DNA from 4 places in the Paenibacillus sp. lzh-N1 genome. Region 3 is predicted to be linked to each of the others. Evidence: riboswitches for the same ligand, from Rfam matches in the RefSeq annotation. Region 3 holds a riboswitch; each other region holds the start of a gene.
What was found. A riboswitch is a leader RNA that binds a small molecule or an ion and turns the genes downstream of it on or off. The one in region 3 is predicted to bind cobalamin.
Positions count from the first base shown of each region.

Region 1 (3,128 bases), 1.7 Mb from region 3:
AGCGTCGTGGTTGTATCGGCTGGATGCTGCAAGAAGCTGGCGGACAATCAAGCGGGATGCCCGTCTGCATCCAAGCCCAAATAGCGGATTTCCCGAATCAGCGGTGGCAGGTGCCCTAGGGATTCGTCTCGGTGGCTATAATGTGTATCACGGCATACGCTCCTTTCGGGCATATATGGGCGAAGGGATACGACCGTTGGAGTCGAAGGATATCCGGCATACGATCCGGCTGATGTTCGCCGTATCCACTATGTTTGTAGGATTGTGTTTGATGGGAGCTGCAGGGTGTTTTGCCTTGGGATGGATGCAGTGAGGAGTGACACGATTTTGAAACAAGATACAGAAGGAAAAAGAGTGCGAGAAAGTGCACCAAGTCCGAACTCACAACAGGTTAGTAAGCCGAATGATGCTAAAGAAGATCTGCAGTGGGACATGGAGCTCGTGCTAGTTCGTCATGGCACGACCTTATGGAATAAGGAACGTCGATATCTGGGACATGCCGACTTGGGTTTGCTGTCGGGAGCAGAGCAGGAGTTAAAGACTTTACAGAAAAAATTGCAGGGACATTCCTTTGCTCGAATCTATTGCAGCGACTTGATGCGATGTCGCCAGACCTTGCAGATCATTTTGCCGGAGTCAGCATTGACGTCTCAATGTTCCCTCTCTGCTAAGCCTCCTATCATGGAACCACGTCTGCGAGAACTTCACTTTGGTGAGTGGGATGGAAAAACGTATGACATGCTTAAGGATGTGGCGTTGTATCGCGCTTGGATTGATGAGCCGCAACAATTCACCCCACCTGGAGGAGAGCCTTGGATTCATTTTGTGAATCGTCTGCGTGAATTCCTCGACTCTTTGTTTGCGTGGCGCATTGCTTTGGAGGTTCAGCCAATGAAGTCGAATGCTACGCCGCCCTCTGTTTTGATTGTCACGCATGGTGGTGTAATTCGTCAGTTGGCTTGTATGCTTATGCCTGGCCATGATTTTTGGAGTCTGAATCCGAAGCCGGGAGAAGCATTTAGGATTCAGTTAAGGTTGATAGGACCGCACAATTGTATAGCAAGATTGCTTTCTCATTAGGTTAAACAAGGCGAATAAAGCGACTGTTTGGGTTGTAAGCTAACTCTTTTTAACCTATAATCATCAAGTAAAAGAACGGCTTGACTATCACTACATCAAATATCCAGCAGACGAGGTCGGCGCCATGTGAGGAACTTGCTTTCCTTTATTGCGTTGTTAAAAGGGAAGTCGGTGTGAGTCCGACGCGGTCCCGCCACTGTAAATGGAAACATGCTCATTAGCCCTGTTTTATGTGCCGCCAAGCATATGAAAGAATATCAGGACATGCATTTTCCATAAGTCAGGATACCTGCCCGTCCGCCTGTCACCATAATCCTTCGAGGAAAGGATGACGTGTTCGCAGTGACTGTCCATGCGGAAAGAAGCTGCCCGCCTGCGCACGATCTGTGCTAACGTGACCCCTGTGTCCTGATATGAGGATGCGGGGGTTTTTGATAGGAAAAGAAGGCTGGAACGAGAAAATATCGGATGAAGTTCAAGTAACGCTCTTAACGATTTATGTATGAAGGGGTGCAAATCATGGCGGGAAAAAAAATAAAGGTATGGACTACAGGTCTATTGGCGCTGATATTGGCAGTTGGGCTGAGTGCATGTGGCGCGAATGGAAAAAATGCAGAAAATAAAGAGGGCCAAGCTTCTTCACAGCAGCCGGGACAGACCGTAACCGCACAAGTGCCTCCGGGCAAAACGGTTTACCCGCTAACGCTTAAGGATGCAACAGGACAGGAATTTACATTTAAAAAAGCACCGGATAAGATCGTTTCCGTCTCCCCGGCAGAAACCGAGGCGCTGTTCGCTATCGGACTGGATAAGGAAGTTGTTGGTGTATCCGACTACTCTGATTACCCGGAGGCAGCTACGAAAAAGCCTAAAATGGGCGGTATTATGAAACCGAACGAAGAGGCGATCATTGCTGCGAACCCGGAAGTTGTTTTTGCAGGGATTTCACTTAGTGAACAGGCTACGACTAAGCTGCGTGACATGGGAATTATGATTTTTAAAACAGAACCGAAAACAGTTGAAGATGTCATAGCTAACATCGAATTGTATGGGAAAATCACCGATCATCAGAAAGAAGCGAGAGCGGTGACTGACAAGATGAGAGCAGATGTAGCAGAAGTGAAAGAAGGAGTTAAAAATATCGGCAAAGGGCAGAAGCTGCGGGTATACGTCGAGTTTTCACCAGGCTGGACAGTGGGTAAAGGCGAGTTTATGGACGAGCTGATTACATTAGCAGGTGGTGAAAATGTAGGTGCTACGCAGAAGGGGTGGTACCAAATCAGTGAGGAAAATATTATAGCTGCAAACCCTGACGTGATTTTGTACAGTAAAAGTGTGAAGGACGACAAAACAGGCCAGACCCTCGGAGATATCATTAAAGCTCGCAGTGGATGGGATCAAATATCGGCTGTTCGTAACCATCGTGTATTTGCCGTGGATGATAATTTGATCAGTCGTCCGGGGCCACGCGTAACGGAAGGGCTCAAGGAAGTGGCTAAGGGCGTGTACCCTGAAATTTTCAAATGAACCGTAGACTGATCGGTTTTGGGGGGACAGGTCTTGTCTTGCTGCTGCTGACGCTGCTACTCTGTCTTGGCATCGGCTCGGTCAGTCTTCCGGTCAGCCAGATCACAGGTATTTTGATCAACCACCTACCGTGGTTAGGTGATACGTTTACACCGGATTGGAATACATCCTCAGAGCAGATCATTTTGAAGGTCAGATTGCCACGGGTGTTACTGGGAATGTTGGTTGGAGCAGCGCTGGCGCTGGCGGGAGCCGGATTTCAGGGTGTGTTGCGTAATCCCTTGGCTGATCCGTATACCCTTGGGGTATCCTCGGGAGCTTCGGTCGGAGCAGCAGTACTGATTTATTGGGGGCTTCAATTTTCATTTGTGGGTATATGGACGCTTCCGCTAGTTGCATTTATAACCGGCATGCTGACGCTGTGGATGGTGTTGACGTTGGCGCGTGAAGGTGGGAAAATTCCGACCCAAAGCCTCATTTTATCAGGTGTGGTGATGCAATTTTTTGGGGGAGCCATTGTT
Region 1 covers NZ_CP025696.1:213,282-216,409, reverse strand. Annotated here, with positions in the region: gene cbiB (adenosylcobinamide-phosphate synthase CbiB) at 1-313, shown strand, start outside; gene C0638_RS01040 (histidine phosphatase family protein) at 328-1,080, shown strand; cobalamin riboswitch at 1,177-1,391, shown strand; gene C0638_RS01035 (ABC transporter substrate-binding protein) at 1,600-2,607, shown strand; gene C0638_RS01030 (FecCD family ABC transporter permease) at 2,604-3,128, shown strand, end outside.
Region 1: linked by a shared signal. The riboswitch ahead of C0638_RS01035 (ABC transporter substrate-binding protein) and the one ahead of C0638_RS08575 (ABC transporter substrate-binding protein) in region 3 are both predicted to bind cobalamin.

Region 2 (3,128 bases), 230 kb from region 3:
TGCCGGAAACCCGCAACGATGCCTACACGTTTGAAAAACTTATGAAAACGCTCGTTCGGATGCCCTTTTTCCTTGTATTCAGCGATAATATTCTCCACGATGTCCGTAATCTGATCACCCGGAATTCCTTCCGCTACGGGCTGAGCGGCATGAGCATTACGGCCAAATTTTTTGCCGCCGAGGAAAAGATCATATCCTCCCTTGCGGTAGACAATTCCGATATCCTCCAGCACCGCTCCATAGCAGGCCATGCCGCATCCGTTCAAAGCAATGCTCGTTTCCTTGGGTGCCTGTAATCCGCCGAGTACAACCTGTAGGTGCTCAGCCACAGGCACAGCGTCATCTTTCTCCATATTGCAGAAGTCGCACGCCTTGACCTTAAACACATCGCCGAGCGGCATGACAATGAATCGTTCATCCCGCAGCCGACCGACCAGTTCCTCAGGGTCTAGGCACGGCACGCGCAGCACGATCTGATGATCTGGCGTGTATTCCAGCTCGCCATCATCACCCGCTACCTCGGCGAGCAGTGCCATCTGCCGAGCAGTGAACTTCTTGTTTCCCACGCCAGGGGAAACCCCCACCTCAAACAGCGCAGGCTTGCCAAAGCCGCCTGACGCCTTCGCAGCCGCAGCTCCTGCTCCGGCCCCTGCTGCCGTTCCAACGGCGCTCTGGGCGGTAGGCGCTTGCCCGCTCCAGCGAGCGTTGGCTTCGCCTGGCAGCTTGCCGCCAACAGCAAGACGACCGAGCGCCTCTGCTGCCAGCGATGCTGGGGTCGCCCCGGTTTGCTTCGCAGGCGGCACCTGTACAGCAGCCATCGCTTGCGGGCGTGCCTGCGTGGCAACCGCAGCACCGCTCGCGGAAGGCCCGGTAGGCGCAGTCAGAGCTCCGCCTCCCTGCGGTGCATCTAGCGCGCGATCCTCTTGCGCGCCCAGCGACCACGGCTCCGCTTCCGTGCGAAGCCGCTGATGCGGTTTAAGCACCTGTTCGGTCGCGTCCAGCGTGTATTTACGCTGATAGCCGCGCGGAGTCACGATTAAGCCGTCATACACTGTCGTCGAGGAATTGCCGATGATTACGGTCGTCAGCATCCCGATATCATGGTTCAGCATATCTTCCAGCGTCGTCACAATAACCTGCTGACGTTCACGATAAGCACTCTTCACCAGCCCAACCGGAGTCTGCGGATCACGGTAACGAAGCAAAATGGACTGCGTCTCCACAATCTGGCGGGTACGCCGACCACTACGCGGGTTGTATAATGCAATCACAAAATCAGCCGAAGCCGCAGCTTCTACACGCTTCACGATTGTTTCCCACGGGGTCAGATGGTCACTCAGACTGATCGTGCAAGCATCATGCATAACTGGCGCTCCCAACAACGAAGCACAGGATTGAATAGCCGAGATCCCCGGCACAACCTCCACCTCAACCCCGTCCTCGCGACGCCAGCCTTTTTGCATCAGCACTTCGTACACCAGACCTGCCATGCCATAGACCCCAGCATCTCCACTGGAAATGACGGCTACCTTCTTGCCCATCTCTGCTTGGCGAACCGCCTCCTGCGCACGGCTCACTTCCTCTGTCATCCCTGTGCGTACAATCTCCTGTCCGTTCAACAACGGACGGATCAAATCAACGTAGGTATTGTAGCCGATAATGACCTCACTTTCGGCCAGCGCATCCAACGCACGTTTTGTGATATGTTCCATATCTCCTGGTCCAAATCCAATCACCAGCAATTTTCCTAATGGGCTCATCGTGCTCCTCCTATCATCCTTTTCAGGGCAGCTATACTATCTATTTCAATAATTTGTGGCATCCTGTAACTCGAAAAAACCCCATCCTGCCCGGATGGGGTTCCTATGTACGTATCTCTCTCATCAGACGAAACAGCGTAAGAGGACAGTCTTGTCTTCCTCCAATCTGCCGTTGTTTTCCATCTGTTTTGTTTACGCTTCAAACGCTGCTGCACGTTCATATCCACGCAAACCTCTAACCAACATGGAAAAAGCAACGTGTGCCTGATTTCCTGATTTCGTACACCCATCCTCTCCGCGAAGGTTAACGGTGCATACAGATCAAGGTAGGTCTCCTGGCTTGGCATCAACGGATTCTTTCGTCTTCCCCGTTTTGTACGAGTGACCATTTAAAAGAATCCTCTTCCTTACAGTGGCGGGACCGCTCGGGACTTGCACCCGATTCCCTGTTACCCTTTGCTCAACCGCAAAGGCACCTTGTCTGTCCGCTATTTGATTATGGGTCTTATCATAACCTTGCCTCAATCAGTTGTGCAAGCACGAAAAAAGCTTTATTTCAAGTTCTCTGCCTTATTTTTCAGCATATGCAGCAATTCATCCGGGTCCGCAGAGATACTCAGTAGTGCTGGATGATCAGCTCCGGTAAACCCTTCCTGCACGCTATGACGTACCATTTCTATCAACGGGTCAAAATATCCATTCACATTCAGCAGCCCAATGGGCTTGCGATGTATGCCAATTTGCGCCCAGCACAATACCTCGAACAGCTCCTCAAAGGTTCCCAACCCACCCGGAAGGGCTATAAACGCATCAGCCATCTCACTCATCGCCGCTTTACGTTCATGCATGCTTGCTACCTCAATAAACTCGGTAACTCCCTGATGAATGATCTCTGCATCGAATAACAGGGTGGGCATAATGCCGGTGACCTGACCGTCACCCGCCAGCAGTTCATCCGCTACTTTACCCATCAGCCCCCTGCTGGAGCCACCATAAATTAGACGGATATGCTGGCGAGCCATAGCTTCACCCAGCTTGCCTGCCGCCTCAACATATACCGATGAATGTCCAGGTCTGGACCCTGCAAATACACAAATAGAATTCATAAACGTCTCAGCTCCTGTCCTCAATATCATGCATCGAAACTTATTCATTATATTAGATAAATATTTTCGCTATAACAAAAAACTTTGTCGATGCATGTCCAACAAAAAAAGATAAAGACCTCGTAGGCCCTTATCTCTATTTTACGCTGTATTAGTAAATATAAGTTCATTTTAGCTTACTGCATTATCATTTCTAGCTCATTTCAAATGACCGTTCACGCTCTTCAGACCACAGCCATGCACCGAATCACTATGTTCAAAA
Region 2 covers NZ_CP025696.1:2,112,460-2,115,587, reverse strand. Annotated here, with positions in the region: gene cobJ (precorrin-3B C(17)-methyltransferase) at 1-1,760, opposite strand, end outside; cobalamin riboswitch at 2,069-2,254, opposite strand; gene C0638_RS09565 (LOG family protein) at 2,312-2,866, opposite strand; gene C0638_RS09560 (uroporphyrinogen-III synthase) at 3,065-3,128, opposite strand, start outside.
Region 2: linked by a shared signal. The riboswitch ahead of cobJ (precorrin-3B C(17)-methyltransferase) and the one ahead of C0638_RS08575 (ABC transporter substrate-binding protein) in region 3 are both predicted to bind cobalamin.

Region 3 (3,128 bases):
GTGTGGTATCCTTTGCCAACTTCAGGCTGTGAAGAATATTCTCCAGCGGTTTGGAAGCATAACGGCTTACATTAGCTTCACTTGTAGAGGAGTAGAACATGTCCATAAAATACTGCGGTTCCCCTGTATGGGCCGTGAGCATGCTGTACATAGCAAAATCCCAATCGTTTTTGGTCAACGCCTCGTCGATATTTTCCACCTTGCGAATTTTGACCTGGATTCCCTCATTCAGCAACTGGCTCTGAATAACCTCAGCCATGACGGATAGCTCCGGACGCTGAGGGAAGGTCAGCAGCGTAACCTCGAATGGCTTGCCCTGCTTGGACCATGTGCCTTGGGCATCCTTTTGCCAGCCATCCTTCGTCAACAACTGCTCTGCCGTTCCGTTCAATGCTTTGCGCTCAATCTTACCGAAGGGAAGGATACTCGGAAACGGGCTGCTTGCTTCCGTACCGTAGCCCCTCATGACGGCGCTCACAATGGATGCGCGCGGAATCAGACTGTCTACCACCTTACGGTTGGTCGCATCCTTGAACACAGACGATTCCATGTTGTACACAATCATATGGGTACGCAAGGACGGAGCCGACAGCACTTGTAGCTTGTCGTTCTTTTTTAATACCTCTGCGTTATCTACCGGAATATCCGTCGCTACATCCACCTCACCGGATTGCAACGCCATCAGGCGCGAATTACCGTCCGTAATGAATTTCATCGTTGCTTCAGCCAGTCGTGCCTTTTCGCCCCAATATCCGTCATAACGCTCTACGACCAAGGATTGATCCTTGTTAAAGGCTTTGATTTTAAAAGCACCTGTCATTGCAGGGTAGCTCTGCTCATCTTTCATGGATGCCACATCCAGCACGATTGTTGACGGATCAGCCAGATTGGATGCCAGCGCTGCATTCGGCTGGTTTGTCGTGATTTTCAGCGTCAGCGGGCCATTTACATCAATGGACTTCACATCCAGTAAATCCTTCGCCAGGTGACTTTTCTCGATAGAGCGCAGCAAAGATGCTTTTACACTTGCTGCATCCATACTCTTTCCATCATGAAAAGTGACCTTATCCTGCAAGCTGAACGTCCACACGTTAGGACTGTCGTGCTTCCATTCCTTGGCTAGCCAAGCCACAGGCTCCAACTTTTCATTCAAACGAATGAGTGTCTCACCGGCACCGGAACGCATCACATCCCAGCTATTGTCTCCATGCGGATCGACGCCTGACGGTTTCCACGTATACGCCATCACCAGCTTTTTACCTGCTGGAGTCTGTTGTGCAGGCGTATTCTCACCCTTGCCTGAGCTATCCTCCGTCTTCGTGGCTGTGCCGCATCCCGAAGCCATAACTGCCATCAGCAGCAGCAATCCTGTACATATGAACCATGAACGCCTATTACGATTGCCTATCATCCCACATGTCCTCCTCTATCTTGTAAAATATCGTATAAACCTAACGCAAAACGCGAAAAAAGCATTCCCAACCACTTGACCAGCAGTCAGAAATGCTTTCATTATAAAATGTCAAAACTCACCTCAAAGCCAACTCCAAAAACATAGAAGGGATCAGATCGGTTTCAGACATTCCGTATGCAGCACGCCTAACCACCTCCCCAGCATCCCGTGGGTCTGACAGTGATGTCAAAACAGGCAGGTCTCCTGACTCCAGGCTTATCTTTCAGGCCTTCCCGGTTCCTCACAGTTCCAGTGGCTATTCTGAAAGCTCCAGCAGTACCCTGCTGATGCCTGTATACAGTGGCGGGTCCGTGTCGGAATCTACCGAACTTCCCTTTTAAGTGAACACGCTCAACAACTATCTACATCGTCTCAACAAAACCTCGTATATAGAGTTGTCCGGCTCACACCTGTTTTCTTCCTTTATTCCTTTTTATTACGAATTAGGATTATCTTATTTTGTTGCTACTGGCTTGTCAACAAATGCAGCGTAATATTTTAAATTTGAATGATACGATGAGAATCAAGGCTGTGACTATTCATTGCATGCACGCAATTCACGTGCTAAAATTAGGTATAGAGATATCCACCGTATCCGTATACTAAAAAGAGCCTTCGCCGCGCCAACGGCAAAGACTCCTAGGATTTGAAAGGCTGTGGATCACCACGGCGCGCTAAATGCTTAGCTAAACCCACCGTTAGGCGCCTAACCTAATCAAGCGGTGGGTTTTCGCTTGTTCCGAAATTTCCGACGCAGCCAGCGATAAAGTTTACGAATACTAAACACCAGGCTTAGTAACGTAACCATCCAACGCAACACATCGTAGCACGACACAAGTGTGACCATCGGCTTCACCCCCTTTCGGGAAGCTGCGCCATGGTCCGAAAACATCCACCACTATTCAAAATCCATAGTTTAGATTATACCATTCCTCTTCCTACTACTCTAGCAAACTTTTCTAGTAGGTTCTCAATCCTCCATTTTCATACAAGAGGGGGGTTATCAATAACTTCATGTTGCTTAATAAATAACCTGCTCTTGGTAACCCCATGCCAAACAGCCGGAAAAGAGGCTACGTCCTCTTTCCGGCTGTTTTTATCTATTTCCTATTCATCAAACCTTCTGTGGAACCTCCGAGACATTTACGCCTTTGACCGATTCAGCTTGTTTTCTTGCCAAAACGATGTTCAAGACAATTGCCGTAATCGAGCCCGATACAATACCATTTTGCAGCAGCATTTTGGCAAAGCTAGGCAGTTGGTCAAACATTTGCGGCAGAACAGCTGAGCCTAGGCCTACAGCAATACTGCATGCTGCGATCAGCAGATTGCTTTCCTTCCGCAGATCTACTTCTGACAAAATAGACATGCCTGATGCAGCAACCGAGCCAAACATGACGATCATTGCCCCGCCCAGCACAGCGTTAGGAATCACTGTCGTCAAGGCAGCCAGCTTAGGCAGCAAACCGAGAACGACCATGATACCGCCCGCAGCAAAAATAACGTTACGCGATTTGACGCGAGTTAGCGAGATCAGACCCACATTTTGCGAGAAGGCTGTGTAAGGGAACGCATTAAATATACCGCCCAGCATAATCGCAAGTCCCTCCGAACGAAGTCCATTGACGATTTGCTTTTGTTCCACCTTCTGATCAATCGCTTTACCTACTGCCAG
Region 3 covers NZ_CP025696.1:1,886,804-1,889,931, reverse strand. Annotated here, with positions in the region: gene C0638_RS08575 (ABC transporter substrate-binding protein) at 1-1,411, opposite strand, end outside; cobalamin riboswitch at 1,631-1,834, opposite strand; gene C0638_RS08570 (nucleobase:cation symporter-2 family protein) at 2,568-3,128, opposite strand, start outside.

Region 4 (3,128 bases), 200 kb from region 3:
CCACCTGAATCATGCTAATACCCGCTTGTTCGAGTGCCTCTACCTCTGCCCGTAATGCCAGAGCTAACTGCAAAGCTACTTGCCTGCGTGGAATATCATTACGTTCAAAGGACCAGTTCAAAATGGTCACAGGGCCTGTAAGCATCCCTTTAACTGGCTTGGAGGTTAACGACTGAGCAAATGCCGTCTCTTCCACGGTCATAGGTTGATCGAACGACACATCTCCGTAAATGATCGGCGGTTTAACACAGCGGGAGCCGTAGGACTGCACCCACCCGTTTTGTGTAAAAGCAAAGCCTTTCAGCTTTTCGCCAAAAAATTCAACCATGTCGGTCCGTTCAAATTCCCCATGTACAAGCACATCTATGCCAATGTCCTCTTGGATATCAATCCATTCCTTGATCTGCTGTTGGATGAATGTCCGATATTGCTCGGCAGACCATTCTCCTTTGCGATAGTGCAGACGGGCCTTGCGGACCTCAGCAGTTTGCGGGAAGCTGCCGATGGTCGTCGTAGGTAGTGGGGGCAACTTCAGCCTATTTTGCTGAATCACCCGGCGCTCGGCGAAAGGAACGCTGCGTGACAGTGGCTCTTTTGCCAGCAGGTCGGCCAAATCGGCAGCTGTCTGTACCCTTGCCGCGGAGCGGTTGAAGCGGGCTACCGCATCCGAACTTTGCTCAAGCTTGGCAAGTGCGGATGGATCGTGCTTGCCAAGTGCAGCCGTCAAGCCTGCGATTTCATCCAGCTTTTCATCGGCAAAGGCTAGTGCATGCACCAGTTCTCGGTCCAGCTTATGCTCTGCGTCCAGACTGACCGGCACATGCAGCAGACTGCACGATGGCTGTACGATAAGCTGTGCGGCAGTGGTCTGTTCTGCTAACTGGTCCAACAGTGCAGCCACGGCATTCAGGTCGCTGCGCCAGATATTGCGTCCGTCAATGACACCAGCACCCAGCGTTTTCCCTTTAGGGAAGCCATGCTGGCATATATGCTGAAGATTTTCGCCATCATCGTATACAAAATCAAGACCCAGTCCCTGTACCGGAAGTTCAGTCAGACGCTCATAATGGTCCAGGCTGCCAAAGTAGGTTTGCAGCATGATGTTCAACGAGGGTGCAGCTTGGGTCAAAGCTTCATAGACCTCCTGAATAATCTCCAGATCCTCTGCCGGGAATGAGGTGGTCAGGACAGGTTCATCGATTTGGACCCATTGAACGCCTTCTGCTGCTAGCTCTGACAAGACTCGGGCGTATAAAGGCTGGAAGGTTCGTATAATAGAAGCGAGATCCTTACGATCATAGCCTTTGGATAAAACAACAAATGAATAGGGACCGATGAGAACCGGTTTACCTTCAATGCCTAGCTCCTGCTTTGCTTCACGATAAGCTAGTAATGGTTTGTTTTCAGTGAGCACCGGAGCCGCGTTCGCCAATTCGGGAACGATGTAGTGGTAATTGGTATTCATCCATTTGGTCATTTCACTGGCAGTAGCTCCCTTCTGCCCACGTGCGATCCCGAAATACACAGATAGAGGAACTGGACCTGTAAAACGATAGTTGAAGCGTTCGGGGACGAGACCAAACATCACGGATGTATCCAGCACGTGATCGTAATAGGAGAAGTCTCCGACAGGAATGCGATCAATCCCTTTGTCACGTTGCTTGCTCAGATGCTCCAGACGCAATCTTTTCATCTCACTATGCAGTTCGCTTTCGTCAATACTACCCTGCCAGAAGCGCTCCAGTGCTTTCTTCCATTCCCGGTTCCCACCAATACGCGGATAACCCAGATTACTGCTAATCAAACCCGACAATGCAGATCGTTCGTTAATGGACATGTAGGTTTCCTCCTAACTGGTAGCCAGTTTATTTTTACGTACCAAAAAAGGCATTCTGTCCCCAAGGCTAAAAATGAGTAGGGGAAAGAATGCCTCCGCGATTAAAATTCAAAAATACGGCGACTGCTCTTAACACCTCCCTATCTTCCGTAGGTACTGCGATGTTGTTAAAATAGGCAGGTCTCCTGACTTGCGGATCATGACGTTCAGCATCCCTTCCCGGTCTTTGGACCAGTGGGTGTATGAGTAGCTGAACATTCCCCGTTTACAGTGGCGGGACCGTCCCGGATTTGCACCGGCTTCCCTTTTAAGTCTGATCTGAATAGAACAGACACCTATTTCCAGGCTATGCGATTAAGGTATGACGAATAATTATGCACTCGTATACTTGTTCACCATCATAAGTGAAACTCACAGGATGTGCAATAGAAACAGTAATAGAAACTGGAGTGGAATCTGTTAGTTATATGCAAAAAAGACAATCCCAACCCATCGTGGGGGACTTGTCTTTTGTATAGCATCTTGCTAAGTAGAACATCGCCTTTAAGCCAATGAAACGGTGTAACCTGCCTGAATACTGGCTCTCACATCTACCAGACGTTGATTACGACTGCCCCGAAAGGGGAGGGTCAGATCCTTTTGCTGTTCAACAAAACGGCCATCTACAATCACGTCACACAAAAACGCTAGCTCCTGTCGTTCCGGATCCATGAGCAGATCCTCGTAAACAAAGCCTGTATAGGCCCATACGGTTCGGTCGGGACAAGCCGCGCGGAAGTCACGTACAAATTGCGAGCATTCTGCTGCTGAGAAAAAAGGGTCTCCCCCGCAGAGAGTCAGTCCGTCCAACAGCGGGTTATCCATGATATCATGGATAACCTCCTGTTGACGCTCAGGCGTGAATGGCTCCCCTGCGCGGAAATTCCACGAAGTTGGATTAAAACAGCCGGGACAGGCATGGCGGCAACCGCTAATGAATACAACGGTGCGCAGGCCGTATCCTTCATTCAGAGATTCCGGAATATAGCCGCACAAATTCACTTATGCTTCACCCGGTCGCGGACTTCGGCTTGCTTGGCAGCATTAAAACGAACGGTATAATCTCCTGTCAGATATCCGGTTACCCGACGTAAACGCTGAAAGTGCGTGTGTTCCTCATCTGTGCCGCATTGAGGACAGCTTGTCCCGATAATCCCTTCATAGCCGCATTCCGTACAACGATCTACCGGATGGTTGATGGAAAAGTAGCCGATGTTCTGTTGAAGTGCGTACTGAACAATTTTAAGAAATG
Region 4 covers NZ_CP025696.1:2,083,248-2,086,375, forward strand. Annotated here, with positions in the region: gene metE (5-methyltetrahydropteroyltriglutamate--homocysteine S-methyltransferase) at 1-1,837, opposite strand, end outside; cobalamin riboswitch at 1,996-2,191, opposite strand; gene nrdG (anaerobic ribonucleoside-triphosphate reductase activating protein) at 2,381-2,878, opposite strand; gene C0638_RS09445 (anaerobic ribonucleoside triphosphate reductase) at 2,875-3,128, opposite strand, start outside.
Region 4: linked by a shared signal. The riboswitch ahead of metE (5-methyltetrahydropteroyltriglutamate--homocysteine S-methyltransferase) and the one ahead of C0638_RS08575 (ABC transporter substrate-binding protein) in region 3 are both predicted to bind cobalamin.